3 regions of the Metabacillus sp. Hm71 genome follow, and region 3 is predicted to be linked to each of the others. Evidence: riboswitches for the same ligand, from Rfam matches in the RefSeq annotation. Region 3 holds a riboswitch; each other region holds the start of a gene.
What was found. A riboswitch is a leader RNA that binds a small molecule or an ion and turns the genes downstream of it on or off. The one in region 3 is predicted to bind cobalamin.

Region 1: it holds a riboswitch for cobalamin, as region 3 does, so the genes downstream of both, ACSVDH_RS04420 (ribonucleotide reductase N-terminal alpha domain-containing protein) here and ACSVDH_RS17105 (ABC transporter substrate-binding protein) in region 3, are expected to answer to the same signal.
Region 2: it holds a riboswitch for cobalamin, as region 3 does, so the genes downstream of both, metE (5-methyltetrahydropteroyltriglutamate--homocysteine S-methyltransferase) here and ACSVDH_RS17105 (ABC transporter substrate-binding protein) in region 3, are expected to answer to the same signal.

The regions. Positions count from the first base shown of each region.
Region 1 covers NZ_CM200278.1:869,650-873,898, reverse strand. The annotation lists gene ACSVDH_RS04430 (protoglobin domain-containing protein) at 1-354, shown strand, start outside; gene nhaC (Na+/H+ antiporter NhaC) at 652-2,025, shown strand; cobalamin riboswitch at 2,217-2,396, shown strand; partial or broken gene ACSVDH_RS04420 (ribonucleotide reductase N-terminal alpha domain-containing protein) at 2,529-3,386, shown strand; partial or broken gene ACSVDH_RS04415 (ribonucleoside-diphosphate reductase subunit alpha) at 3,712-4,249, shown strand, end outside.
Region 2 covers NZ_CM200278.1:2,783,421-2,787,669, reverse strand. The annotation lists gene metE (5-methyltetrahydropteroyltriglutamate--homocysteine S-methyltransferase) at 63-2,351, opposite strand; cobalamin riboswitch at 2,510-2,697, opposite strand; gene ACSVDH_RS13585 (hypothetical protein) at 2,995-3,381, shown strand; gene ACSVDH_RS13580 (hypothetical protein) at 3,558-3,683, shown strand; gene ACSVDH_RS13575 (DEAD/DEAH box helicase) at 3,723-4,249, opposite strand, start outside.
Region 3 covers NZ_CM200278.1:3,473,759-3,478,007, forward strand. The annotation lists gene ACSVDH_RS17095 (bifunctional ABC transporter ATP-binding protein/adenosylcobinamide amidohydrolase) at 1-597, opposite strand, end outside; gene ACSVDH_RS17100 (FecCD family ABC transporter permease) at 594-1,664, opposite strand; gene ACSVDH_RS17105 (ABC transporter substrate-binding protein) at 1,627-2,610, opposite strand; cobalamin riboswitch at 2,763-2,961, opposite strand; gene cobT (nicotinate-nucleotide--dimethylbenzimidazole phosphoribosyltransferase) at 3,033-4,097, opposite strand; gene ACSVDH_RS17115 (cobyric acid synthase) at 4,094-4,249, opposite strand, start outside.

The DNA of each region.
Region 1 (4,249 bases), 2.6 Mb from region 3:
TATGGCAAAGGATTTGCTGTGGTTGCAAGTGAAGTTCGCAAGCTAGCCGAAGAGACAAAAAATTCGGTTCAAGGTGTTTCAAGTTTAATTACCAATATTCATTCACAAATCGATAGTATGTCTACCTCTATTAATAAAGTGGCTGAGCTTACAAAAAAGGGCACAACGCAAATGAATGATATGAACTTAATCTTTGATACGATTTTATACATGCTGAATGACAACAAACAACAAAGCGAACAAGCCAAAATGGATTTGTTAAACTTCACCAATGTCATTAATGATGTCTCAAAATCAATTGCGCAAATTGCCGAAACATCTGACAGCTTAAAAGAGATGGCAAAATCCATATAATTAAATCCAACAAAGGGTCAGTCCCACTAACAAGCACCTATTTTACGATCTTTAAAATATGTGTTTGTAGGGTCTGGCTCTTTTGTTTTGAGACAGCTTTTTCGGGCTGTAATCACTATACCAATAAAATCTATAGCTTTATTTACCAACTATAAGAAAAGCTATTTATTAAGACTAATATACTGAGTTTTCCATATTGCAGATTGACAAAGAATATTAGATTGATATAATATTCTTTGTTGTGCTTTTATGCAAAAAAGCATCAAAGCGTTTAAGTTGTAAAGGAGCAAGTATATGATAAAAAGTACAGCATCGTTTCATTTTAAAGAAGCGGTTTTCATTTTATTCCTTATATTAGCGATTATTTTTACTAGTTTATTTGTATGGAAAACAGAGCCGCATCTAGCTTTATTAAATTGTTTGATACTCGTTTCATTTCTTGGCTTGATGAAACGATATACATGGAAAGACTTAGAATCAGGAATCATCAAGGGAATCCAAAGGGGCATACAGCCAATTATCATCCTTGCCTTAATCGGAATCCTAATTGGTGCTTGGATGTCCAGCGGTACGATACCAACTGTTATGGTGTATGCTCTAACCATAATCCGTCCTGATTATTTACTGATTACTTCTTTATTTTCTTGTATGGTGATCTCAAGTCTTGTCGGAAGCTCCTTTACCACTGTTAGCACCGTTGGAGTAGCTCTTATGGGTGCTGGAATGGTAATTGGCCTCCCTGCCCCTTGGGTCGCTGGAGCCATCATTTGTGGTGCATGCTTTGGCGATAAAATGTCACCAATGTCTGATACAACGAATTTTGCCTCAGGGGTCGCTTCTGTTGAGATTTTCACGCATATTAAACATATGACCAAAACAACGATTCCTAGCATCGTTATCACAACGGCTCTTTTTTATTTTCTTGGCACAATTGCACCTATCCATACTGTATCACTTACGGAAATGACAAACATGGTTACGATCATAAAAGACTCCGTTCAAATTAGCAGTCTTACGTTACTTTCACCACTGTTGGTTATCCTTTTAGCGTTTCGGCAGTTCCCTGTTATTCCTGCATTAATCGTTGGAATCATTACGGCAGGAATCACTTCTATCTGGTTGCAGGATGTAACAATTGGCGAGTTTCTTCATGTCTTACAAAACGGGACTACGTTCACAATCGAAAATGAACAGGTCGCTAATATGCTAAATCGCGGCGGCTTACAATCAATGATGTGGTCCATTTCACTCATCATGATTGCCTTTGCTTTTGGCGGTTTGTTAGAGGCATTAAATATTATCCCTGCTTTAATGAACGGATTGATTGAACGTGTTCAGGCAAAGGGTCAGCTTATTCTTTCAACAGCTGCTTCCTCCATTGGGGTGAACCTTTTAACAGGTGAGCAATACTTATCGATTCTAATTCCTGGACAATCCTTTAAAGGCTTGTATGATAAAATGAAAATTGAACGCAAATATATGTCACGGACATTAGAGGATGGAGGTACACTGGTGAATCCGCTGGTTCCTTGGGGGGTAAGCGGCGCCTTTTTTGCACAAACACTTGGTGTTCCTGTTATCGACTATTTGCCTTTTGTATTTTTCTTATATTTATCACCTTTCTTTTCAATTCTTTTTGGATTTATCAGGAATAGGAAAACTGCCTTCTAAATTTTTTAGTAAGTGGATCTGGCGCGAAGTCAGATCCCTTTTTCGTTTTTTTTTTGCAAAATTCTTTGAATCTAGATAAATTTCGACAATTAGTAAGAATTGGTTGATTAATTTACATCTGTACTTTATTATTGATATAGAAACAACACATCTATATATTGATGTGCGTCTAAACAACAAAAACTATATATTGTATCTTTGCGAGTGAAGGCGCCGTTTAGGCTGAAAAGGGAATCTGGTGAAAATCCAGAACTGTCCCCGCAACTGTAAGTGTGACGAACTGAGATTGCCACTGTACACATGATGTATGGGAAGGCCTCAAAGTAGGACGAGCACAAGTCAGGAGACCTACCTATTACTTGCAAAAGTTTCAATTTCTTCGGGGGCTGAGAAGATGAAACGATAGTAAGGATTAATGGGCTTTTTCTCTAATACTGCCCTGCTCTTCTTATCTGTCGTTTTTCCCCACCCCCTTAGTAAAACGAACAGATGGAGGAATTATTATGAATACGACAACAACCCCTGTTATTATTTGCGGGAATCATCAAGAAGCATTTGACCTGAATAAACTTACATCATTTATTAAAAACATACATCAGCATTTCCCTTCACTGGAAATAGACGATTTTCTTACTAGAATCGAAAACACCATTCTCCAAAGAGATTCATATACATCTGAACAACTCACAAATTTGCTCATTTTAGAAGGATTATCAAATATCAATGAACAAGAGCCTGATTGGACCTATTTTTGCGCACAAATCTATTTAACTAAGCTTTACAAGGAAGCTGCTGCAAATAGAGGGTATGATAAATCGCAAAAATACGGAAGCTTCTATCAATTGATTGAGACCTTAGTAACGAAGGGACTTTATCACAGCAAGCTCCTCGATCAATACACAAAAGAAGAGATTGAAGAAATTGGTTCTTATATCAATCCTGAAAACGACAGGTTATTTACATACATTGGTTTAAGAACATTAGCAGACCGCTACTTAACACGTGACTACTCAAAGCAAACCTATGAGCTTCCCCAGGAACGATTCTTAATCATTGCCATGACTTTAATGGCTAATGAAAACAAGGAGCATCGCCTTGAGCTTATAAAACAAGCGTATTGGGCAATGAGTAATCTTTATATGACAGTGGCAACTCCAACCTTATCAAATGCTGGTAAACCTGTCGGACAGTTATCCAGTTGCTTTATTGATACGGTTGACGATAGCCTGCAAGGAATTTTTGACAGCAATACTGACATTGCCAATCTATCAAAATCAGGCGGCGGAATCGGCGCTTATTTAGGAAAAATCCGCAGCCGCGGCAGTGATATAAAAGGCTTTAAAGGTGTTTCATCAGGGGTTAATGATAGCCCTCTTGTAGCGTAAGTTACGAGTAATAAAGGTGGTCAATTGCGGGAAACTCCGAGTATCTCAAGGTAGGATACCATGCAGCAATGACATGGCGAACCCTAAAAAACCGAGAGTGCGGATAATCTGCAGCCGAGCTTCCTAGTTTACTAGGTTGAAGGTTCAACGACTAAGTAGTTATAAAAGAGATTTTATAACTCGAACCACCTATCCACTTTTCGAAGTGGATAAAGATATAGTCTGTTCTGTACAGCGATGTACAGAGGTAGGCAGAGATGACCTATCCCTCTAAATTTTTTTAGAGAGTAACAATTTAAGAATTCCATGGATGAAACAGCTTAACAATACAGCCGTCAGCGTAGACCAGCTAGGACAGCGCAAAGGTGCAATTGCCGTTTATTTAGATGTTTGGCATAAAGATATTTTCTCTTTTCTCGATGCTAAGCTGAATAATGGTGACGAACGCATGCGTACCCATGACTTATTTACAGGCGTTTGCATTCCTGATGTTTTTATGGAACAGGTGGAAGCACGCGGTGATTGGTACTTATTTGATCCTCACGAGGTTCGCAAAGTAATGGGCTACAGCATTGAAGATTTTTATGATGAGGAAAAAGGCAATGGCAGCTTCCGTCAAAAATACTGGGAGTGTGTCAGCAATGATCTGCTAACGAAAGAAAAGGTCCCAGCGATTGAAATCATGAAGCGCATCATGATCAGCCAGTTAGAAGCAGGTACGCCATATATGTTCTATCGCGATGAAGTAAACAGACAAAATGCGAACGCACATCAAGGAATGATCTACTGCAGCAATCTTTGCACAGAAATCACGCAAAATCAAAGCGCAACGACAGTCG
Region 2 (4,249 bases), 690 kb from region 3:
GCTAAAAAAAGCACTACAACCTTAAAAAGGCTGTAATGCATAAATAATTCTCTTTAAAAGGATTAGACGGTTTCGATCGTCGATAATCTTTCTCGATATTGATGAGCTGCTTCCACCATTATTTTTAATGCAGCGATGGTCTCTGTTTCCCCTCTTGTTTTCAATCCGCAATCAGGATTTACCCAAAATGCGCGGTAGTCCAGAACCTCAAGTGCACGTTTTATATTTTGTGAGATTTCTTCTAAACTAGGGACACGAGGGCTATGAATATCATAAACACCAAGTCCAATCCCTTTGTTGTAATGATGCTGTTCAAAGGAAGCAATCAATTCACCATGGCTTCTTGATGTCTCAATTGAAATCACATCTGCATCAAGCGCATCAATCGCATGAATGATATCATCAAAATTTGAATAACACATATGGGTATGAATTTGCGTGTCCGCTTCCACTGAAGATGTAGCTAATTTAAAGGCATAGACTGCAGCATTTAAATAAGCTTCTGTTTTTTCCTCTTTTAAAGGCAATCCTTCCCGCAATGCCGCTTCATCTACTTGAATCATCTTAATTCCACTAGCTTCAAGTGCTTCAACCTCTGAACGGATCGCTAATGCGATTTGATTTAAGACATCAGTACGATCAATATCATCACGGACAAATGACCAATTGATAATTGTTACAGGTCCTGTCAGCATGCCTTTTACTGGTTTAGCTGTGAGAGATTGTGCATACACCGTTTCCTTTACAGTCATAGTTTCTTTGCAATACACATCCCCAAATATAACTGGAGGCTTTACACAGCGTGAGCCATATGACTGGACCCAACCAAACTTTGTAATGGCGATTCCTTCCATCTTTTCACCGAAAAACTCAACCATATCTGTTCTTTCAAACTCCCCATGTACAAGGACATCTAGTCCAATCTCTTCTTGAATATCGATCCACTTCTTGATTTCAGCTTTGATGTATTCCTCATATTGATGAGCTGTTAGCTCACCTTTTCTCCATTTCAATCGCTCTTTACGTACTTCCTTCGTTTGAGGAAAGCTGCCAATTGTAGTCGTAGGTAATATTGGTAAATCAAAGCGTTCAGCTTGTACTTCTTTCCGTTTTATCACATCAATTCGTTCCGAAGAATAATTGCCTATATTGTTAATTGCTTCTTGGACAGTTTTTACATTTCGATGTGAGGAATTTGTTAATTCAACAATTGCTTGATCATGTACTTCTAGTTCTTGAACACTGCCATCATGATTTGCAACTTTTGTTAACAGCACAACTTCTTCTAGCTTTTCATCTGCAAAAGATAAGGCTTTTTTTATTTGTGTATCCAATTGCTGCTCGCTTTTTACAGTAACTGGAACATGAAGCAAACTGCAGGATGGCTGGATAATCAGGCGATCTTTATCAATAAACCTCGTTAATTCATAGACTGCCGTTAATTTTTTTGTCAAATGAGATTTCCAAATATTACGTCCATCAATGACACCTGCGAAAAGAACCTTATCGCTCGGAAAACCGTGTTCTTTTAGATTTTCAAGATTTCTCCCTGCATCATGTACAAAATCAAGTCCTATCCCTTGAACTGGCAACTCAATGATTTCTTGATAAAATTCGAGACTTTCAAAATACGTTTGAAGGATAACGTTAACTTCAGGAACCCCTTCATTAAACGCAGCATAAACTTTTTTAAACTCATCAATGATTTCTTTATCAACATTTTTTACTAAAATGGGTTCATCTACCTGAATCCATTCTGCACCAGCTTCTTTTAATTGCTTAAACACATCTATATAGAGAGGAATAAGTGAGTTTAATAGTTCTGCTCTTCTTTGCTTATCATACCCTTTAGATAAAGACAATAATGAAATTGGGCCAAGAATAACCGGCTTTCCCTCTATGCCGAGCTTTTGTTTTGCTTCAAGGTACAATTCAAGCAATCGATTTTTGCCTAAATTAGGTTGTGCATTCTTTAATTCCGGAACAATATAGTGATAGTTTGTATTAAACCATTTTGTCATCTCAGAGGCGATTTTCCCTTTGCTTCCCCTGGCAATCTCGAAATAGGTTTGAAGAGTCAGCCCTTTCTCTTCCGTTTTAAAACGCTCAGGAATTAACCCAAACATAGCTGCTGTATCGAGCACATGATCATAGTAACTAAAATCACCTATCGGGATAAGATCAATGCCTTTCTCTTTCTGTTTTTTCAAATGGGATAAGCGAATATGTTCCATTTCTTTCTCAAACTGTCCTTCGCTTACTTGTTCTGTCCAAAATAATTCTAAAAGCTTTTTCCATTCACGATTTTCACCAATTCTTGGATAACCAATATTTGAACTTTTTATCTTCATTTTCTTTTCTCCTCGTTCCCAATTTTTCTGATGTTTGTCCAATAAAAAAGCCTCTCTATGAATAGATAGAGAGACTTTGGATAGGCATAGTTAACTAGAGTTGAAATGAATGAATCGTTTCAACATATGACCACCACTCCTCCCTATTTCGCGTAGGTAATAAGTGCATACAATAGGCAGGTCTCCTGACTCAGGTTCTACACTTCAAATCCCTTCCCATTTCAAATTGAAACAGTGGATGCGATTGAAGCTCCCCATTACAGTGGCGCGACCGTGCCGGATTTTCACCGATCTTCCCTTTTAAGTTAAAAGCAAAGCTTTTAACACCTATTGCCTGAACATTATTAAATTTTAAAATAATTGAAACATGTGATTTAGATTAAACCATTTTTTCTCTTTTAGCAAGTATTTTTCTAATGGGCTGTATTTGTCCACTGTGAGTGGAACCGCTTTATGCATCGATAGCTAGTCAATATAACGTTTTTAACAAATAAAGCGAGACTCCTATCAGCGGGGTTTTACTGCCCGTTAAAATGGGATAAAAAAATTCGCATAAAAACTGATTCAAACTGTAACACTCCGCCATAACCTACATACACTTATATGGATTTTATACAATAAAAAATAAAGGAGAGTTGCCTTCATGAATCCTTATGGATACAATTATTACCAAGAATTCATCCCTAATCATTATAATTATTATGCCCCATATGATTATGATGCTTTTACACAGCAAACAGAACAATACGAGGGAAATAGACAACCAACACTTGAAAGAAGAGTTTCTCAACTCGAACGACAAAATGAACGCCAAGGACGAGAAATTACAAGACTTAATGATGAAATAAGACGATTAAACCGGGAGATCAATAGAATCAATCGTGAATTTAACCGTATAAACCAGCTGGTAACACAGCTCAATGAAAGAGTTGAGCAACATACTCGAAGATTAAATCGACTTAACCAACGGCTTCGTGCAGTTGAAAATAGATTAGATCTGCCATTCACTCCAGGTGAAGGCGGTTTTTAATCATGTCATTATTCAAGGATGATCATTAGTAATTATCTAAGGTCATCCTTGTTTTCAATTCATTTTTTGAACTTGTTATATCCATCAGTGGGGGGGTTACTGCCCGTAAAGATTGGGATAAAAAACTATAGTTTGTACATAATAAAGTTGATTATGTTGAGAGGAGGTACATATGTATGACAAATCGTAATGATAATCGTGAACGACAAAACAAATATCCGAATAACAATCAACAGGATACAGAGTTTTCAAAGGATATTAATATTAGAAGTGAGAAAACGAAAAAGGATTTACAGAAATAATAAAGAGAGGCTGCCAGCCTCTCTTTATTATCTTAAAATTTATCTCGTCCTTTTAACCTTTGATGAAAAACGAGTCCTGCTCTTCCTTTTCAAATCATTTGCACTTTTTCTGGATGAGGATTTTGAATCATTTCGTGGTTTTTGTCCTTTTCTCACTGAGCGAATTGAATCTTTTGTTAGTGGGCTTCTTTTCACTTCATAACCATCTCGATCAGGAAGACTTACTCCTTCAATTACTCGCTTTTCCAGCGATTGGTTAATCCCTTTTTCAATCATACGAAGAAAGTCGCGATCCTTTGGAGCTACTAAAGTATAGGCCACTCCAACACCACCGGCACGACCTGTTCGGCCAATTCGATGAATATAGCTCTCTACATCATGCGGAATATCGTAATTGTAGACATGTGTCACACCTTCTACATCAAGGCCTCTTGCTGCAACATCAGTTGCAACCAACAGTTGAATTTTCGCTTCCCTAAACTGCTTCATCGCTTTTTCTCGTTTGGCTTGTGTTAAATCACCGTGAAGTTCTTCAACCAAATAACCATTTGTGAGAAGGGCTTGGT
Region 3 (4,249 bases):
CAAATCATGTAAAATTGCAACAATTGTGAGCTGATGGCTTTGCTGATATTCCTTCAACTGCTGAAGCATTATGACCGTGTGCTTCATATCAAGATGGTTTGTTGGTTCATCTAAAAAAAGAATCTTCGGTTCTTGGGCAAGGGCTTTTGCTAGCAGGACACGTTGTTTTTCTCCGCCGCTCAATTGCTTAAAAGGCTGTTTTCGAAATTGGAAGACATTCGTTTGCTTCATGATTTCCTCGACAACCTGATGGTCTTTTTTTGAAGGATACTTAAAAAAGCCTGTTTGATGAGGATAACGGCCGAGCATGACAATTTCTTCTACGAGAAAATCAAATTCAATATGAACCTCCTGGGATAACACCGCCATAATCTTTGCTCTTGCAGATGCTGAATAGGACTGTATTGACTGATCAAAAAGGGTAATTGTACCTTCTTGAATCGGGAGAACACCCGTTATTAACTTAACAAGAGTTGTTTTCCCGCTCCCATTTGGGCCGATAAGGGCATAGAATTTACCAGTTTCAATAGAAAGTGTTAGATTCTGTATGATTGCTTTCTGATGATAACCGCCTGTAACGTTTTGTATGTCAATCATGCCGATCCCCTTCCAATTCGTTCTCTAATTAACAGCAATGCAAAGACTGGTGCACCGATTAATGACGTAATAACACCTATTGGCAATTCACTTGGGGCAATAATCGTTCGCGCCACCAGGTCTGCCAGAATCAAGTATCCTCCACCAACTAGCATCGATAAAGGCAAAACATGGCGATGATTTGGCCCGCATAATAATCGGATAAAATGAGGAATCACTAATCCAACGAAGCCAATCGAACCAGATACAGAAACGGCTGCACCTGTTAATAGTGAGGCACCGACTAAAATGTAAAGCTTACTACGTTGCACATCAACACCTAAATGCTCTGCAGATTCCTCACCTAAGGCAAAGGCGTTTAATTCTCTAGAGCGGGATAGTAAGATAATTGCCCCGATTAATAAGAAGGGGATCATTAGTTTTACATGGCTCCAGCCTCTCATTCCAACGTTCCCCATTAACCAATATAAAATTTGCCGAACATCTTCTCTTGCACTTAAGGAAATAATAAGCGAAATAACAGCACTAATAAAGGAGCTGACGATAATCCCAGCGAGGATAATTGTTTCGATTGAAAGCTGACGAGTAGATAAATGGGTAACTCCAAAAACAATAAACATCGTGATAAAACCGCAAATAATCGCTACCACCGGTAATGTATAGCCCTCTAAAAACGGAATTGTCAGTTGAAAATACAGTACGAAAACTGCACCTAATGAAGCACCTGAAGACACACCAATTGTATAGGGGTCTGCAAGCGGATTTCGCAACAGCCCCTGAAAGGCCGAACCTGCAAGAGATAATGCAGCACCCACTAAAAATGCCAATAATACACGAGGATAACGAATCTCCCAAATAATTGTCTCTGCCGACTTTCCGCCTTCACTATCAAAAAATGTTAGACCAAGCAATTTCGTCGTTAATACATCTATGATCATTACAATTGGATACTGAACACTACTAATGAATAAACCAAGGAGTGCTGTACTTACGACAAACACTCCGCTTAAAAGATACATCCAACTAATTTTATTTGCCAAAAACTTCCGGATAAACGAGCTTTGCAAGTGTCTCAACCCCATCAATTAATCGTGGCCCTGGTCTTGTTACCGTGTCATTGTTCACATCATAAACCTGCTTGTTTTGAATAGCCGGCACTTCCTTCCATCCAGCCCGGTTTAATACTTGTTCCTCTGGATTATCAACGTAATACCCATATGTAGTGATAATAACATCTGGATTTAATGTGACAATTTCTTCTTCTGTCATTTTTACCCAACCAGTTTGTTTACCTGCAACATTTTCTGCATTAATCGCTTGGAGCATTTCATGCATAAACGTATTCTGTCCTGTTGTAAATATATCTGGAGCAGGTGATACTTCTACCCAAACTTTTTTCTTTTCTGTAACAGCCTTTGCCTTTTCTTTGATCTCAGCTAAGGAATCCTTCATTTCTTTCACGACCTTATTTGCCTCATCTGCGGCACCTGTCACTTGACCAATCAACTGGATCGTATTGTAGACATTTTCAAATGATTCGGCACTGCTTATAACAATTACATTAATTCCTGCATCTTTAAATTTCTTTAAGATATCTGGATTATTCTCATGCTGAAAATCGGTTACGAGCGCAAGATCAGGCTTTAAAGCTAAAATCTTTTCAACATTTAATTGCTGGTCACCAATTTTTTCAATCTTCTCCACCTCAGGCGGATAGTTACTATAGTTATCAACACCAATTAGCTTATCACCTTGCCCTAAAGCAAAAGTGATTTCCGTGTTACTTGGGATAACAGAGACGATCGTTTCCGGTTCAGTTTCAATGGTTACTTCTTCACCCGTACCATCAACTACAGTTACTGGAAAAGCTGTATCCCCTTTTCCTTCTTCCGCAGTTTTTGTTTCAGTTGCTTTATCCTTTTCATCTGTCGCTTTCTCTTCTGTCGCTCCACATGCAACTGTAAATACGGTTAACATGGTCAATACAAAGCTTAGAAAAAGCCATTTCTTCATACCTGTTTTCATCATTACACACTCCTTGACGTTTTTTGCCCACAAAAAAACGCCTATTCACTTGGAAAAGGCGATAAATGCAAAAAGAAATGATGATTCTAATAAATACAGAAAACACCAGCATTAAAAAGCCATCCTTTTCCTCGAAGGATCGTTTTTCTTTACAATAGGCAGGTCTCCTGGCTTACGCATCATCATGTTCGCTTTCCCTTCCCATATTCAATAATACAGTGGGTTCCTTTAAGCGCCATTCTGCGTTTACAGTGGCGGGACCGCGTTGGATTTTCACCAAACTTCCCTATTATCCTTAAATGCTCGATTACTTTAAGGACCTATTGCCTGAAACTATTCGTTTTTTTGTGACACGCCTTATTATAAAAGAAGATTCAGAACCTGTAAATGAATATTTTCTATAATTTGTCTTATTGACTTTTGCTTGCTATGCCAGCAGATTGAAAGGTAGCCATTTCTTTCATCATTCGAGCAGCTGCCTCAACTAATGGAAATGAGAGAGCAGCCCCAGTCCCTTCTCCTAACCGCAAATCAAGATTTAAAAGCGGTGATTTATGTAATGAAGCTAGTGCATGAGCATGCCCCTGCTCATGAGATAGATGACCAGCAATGAGAAAATCACTCACTTTTTCTTCTAAAAGACATGCTAACAAAGCAGCAGAAGTACTAATAAAGCCATCAAGCAGTACCGGTATTCTTTGTTCTGCAGCCTTAATGATCGCACCTGTCATTCCACCGATTTCAAGTCCGCCTACCTTTGATAAAATATCGATCGCATTATTAGGATCAGGATTTCTTTCCTCCAATGCTTTTGAAAGAATGGAAATTTTCTTTTCCAAACTTTCATTCGTTATCCCAGTTCCTTTACCAACAGCTTCTTCAATCGAACATCCGGTAATGACTGAAGTAATAGCACTTGCACTTGAAGTATTTCCAATCCCCATTTCACCAATAATCAGGCACCTTGTTCCTTCATCAATCAGATGCTGAGCTGCCTCCATCCCAATAAGAATTGCTTGATTAGCTTCTTCTTCTGACATGGCATTTTCAATTGCAAAGTTTTTGGTACCATATCTTATTTTTTTATGTAGCAGATGCTCATGTTGCAGGTCCCCAGCTACACCAATATCAACAATTTTGAGGATGGCATTAATTTGTCTTGAAAACACATTAATTGCAGCTCCTCCATTTAGAAAATTGTAAACCATTTGCATCGTTACTTCTTTTGGATAAGCTGAAACGCCCATATCACTTATTCCATGATCGGCTGCAAATACTGCAACACCAGGACGGCTGACGACAGGAAATACTTGATTTGTTATACCTGAAAGCTGAATCGCAAGCTCTTCTATTTTTCCTAAGCTTCCGATCGGTTTTGTTAGCGTATTAACATATTCCTTCGCATGCTCCATTTGTTCTTGGCTTAGCGGTTGAATAGATTGTAAGACTTCTTGAATTTGTCCATTTATATTCATCTGTTCTCTCTCTTTCTTTTTGCAAATTGTTCTATTTTTTGATTAAGCTGGCTGATATCGATAGCCGCTCGCACTTCCTCTGCTAAGCGGTTAAAATCATTTTCTTGTCGATCTTCATATGCTTCGCGCAGTATGTCAGGCTTGAGCCCCTT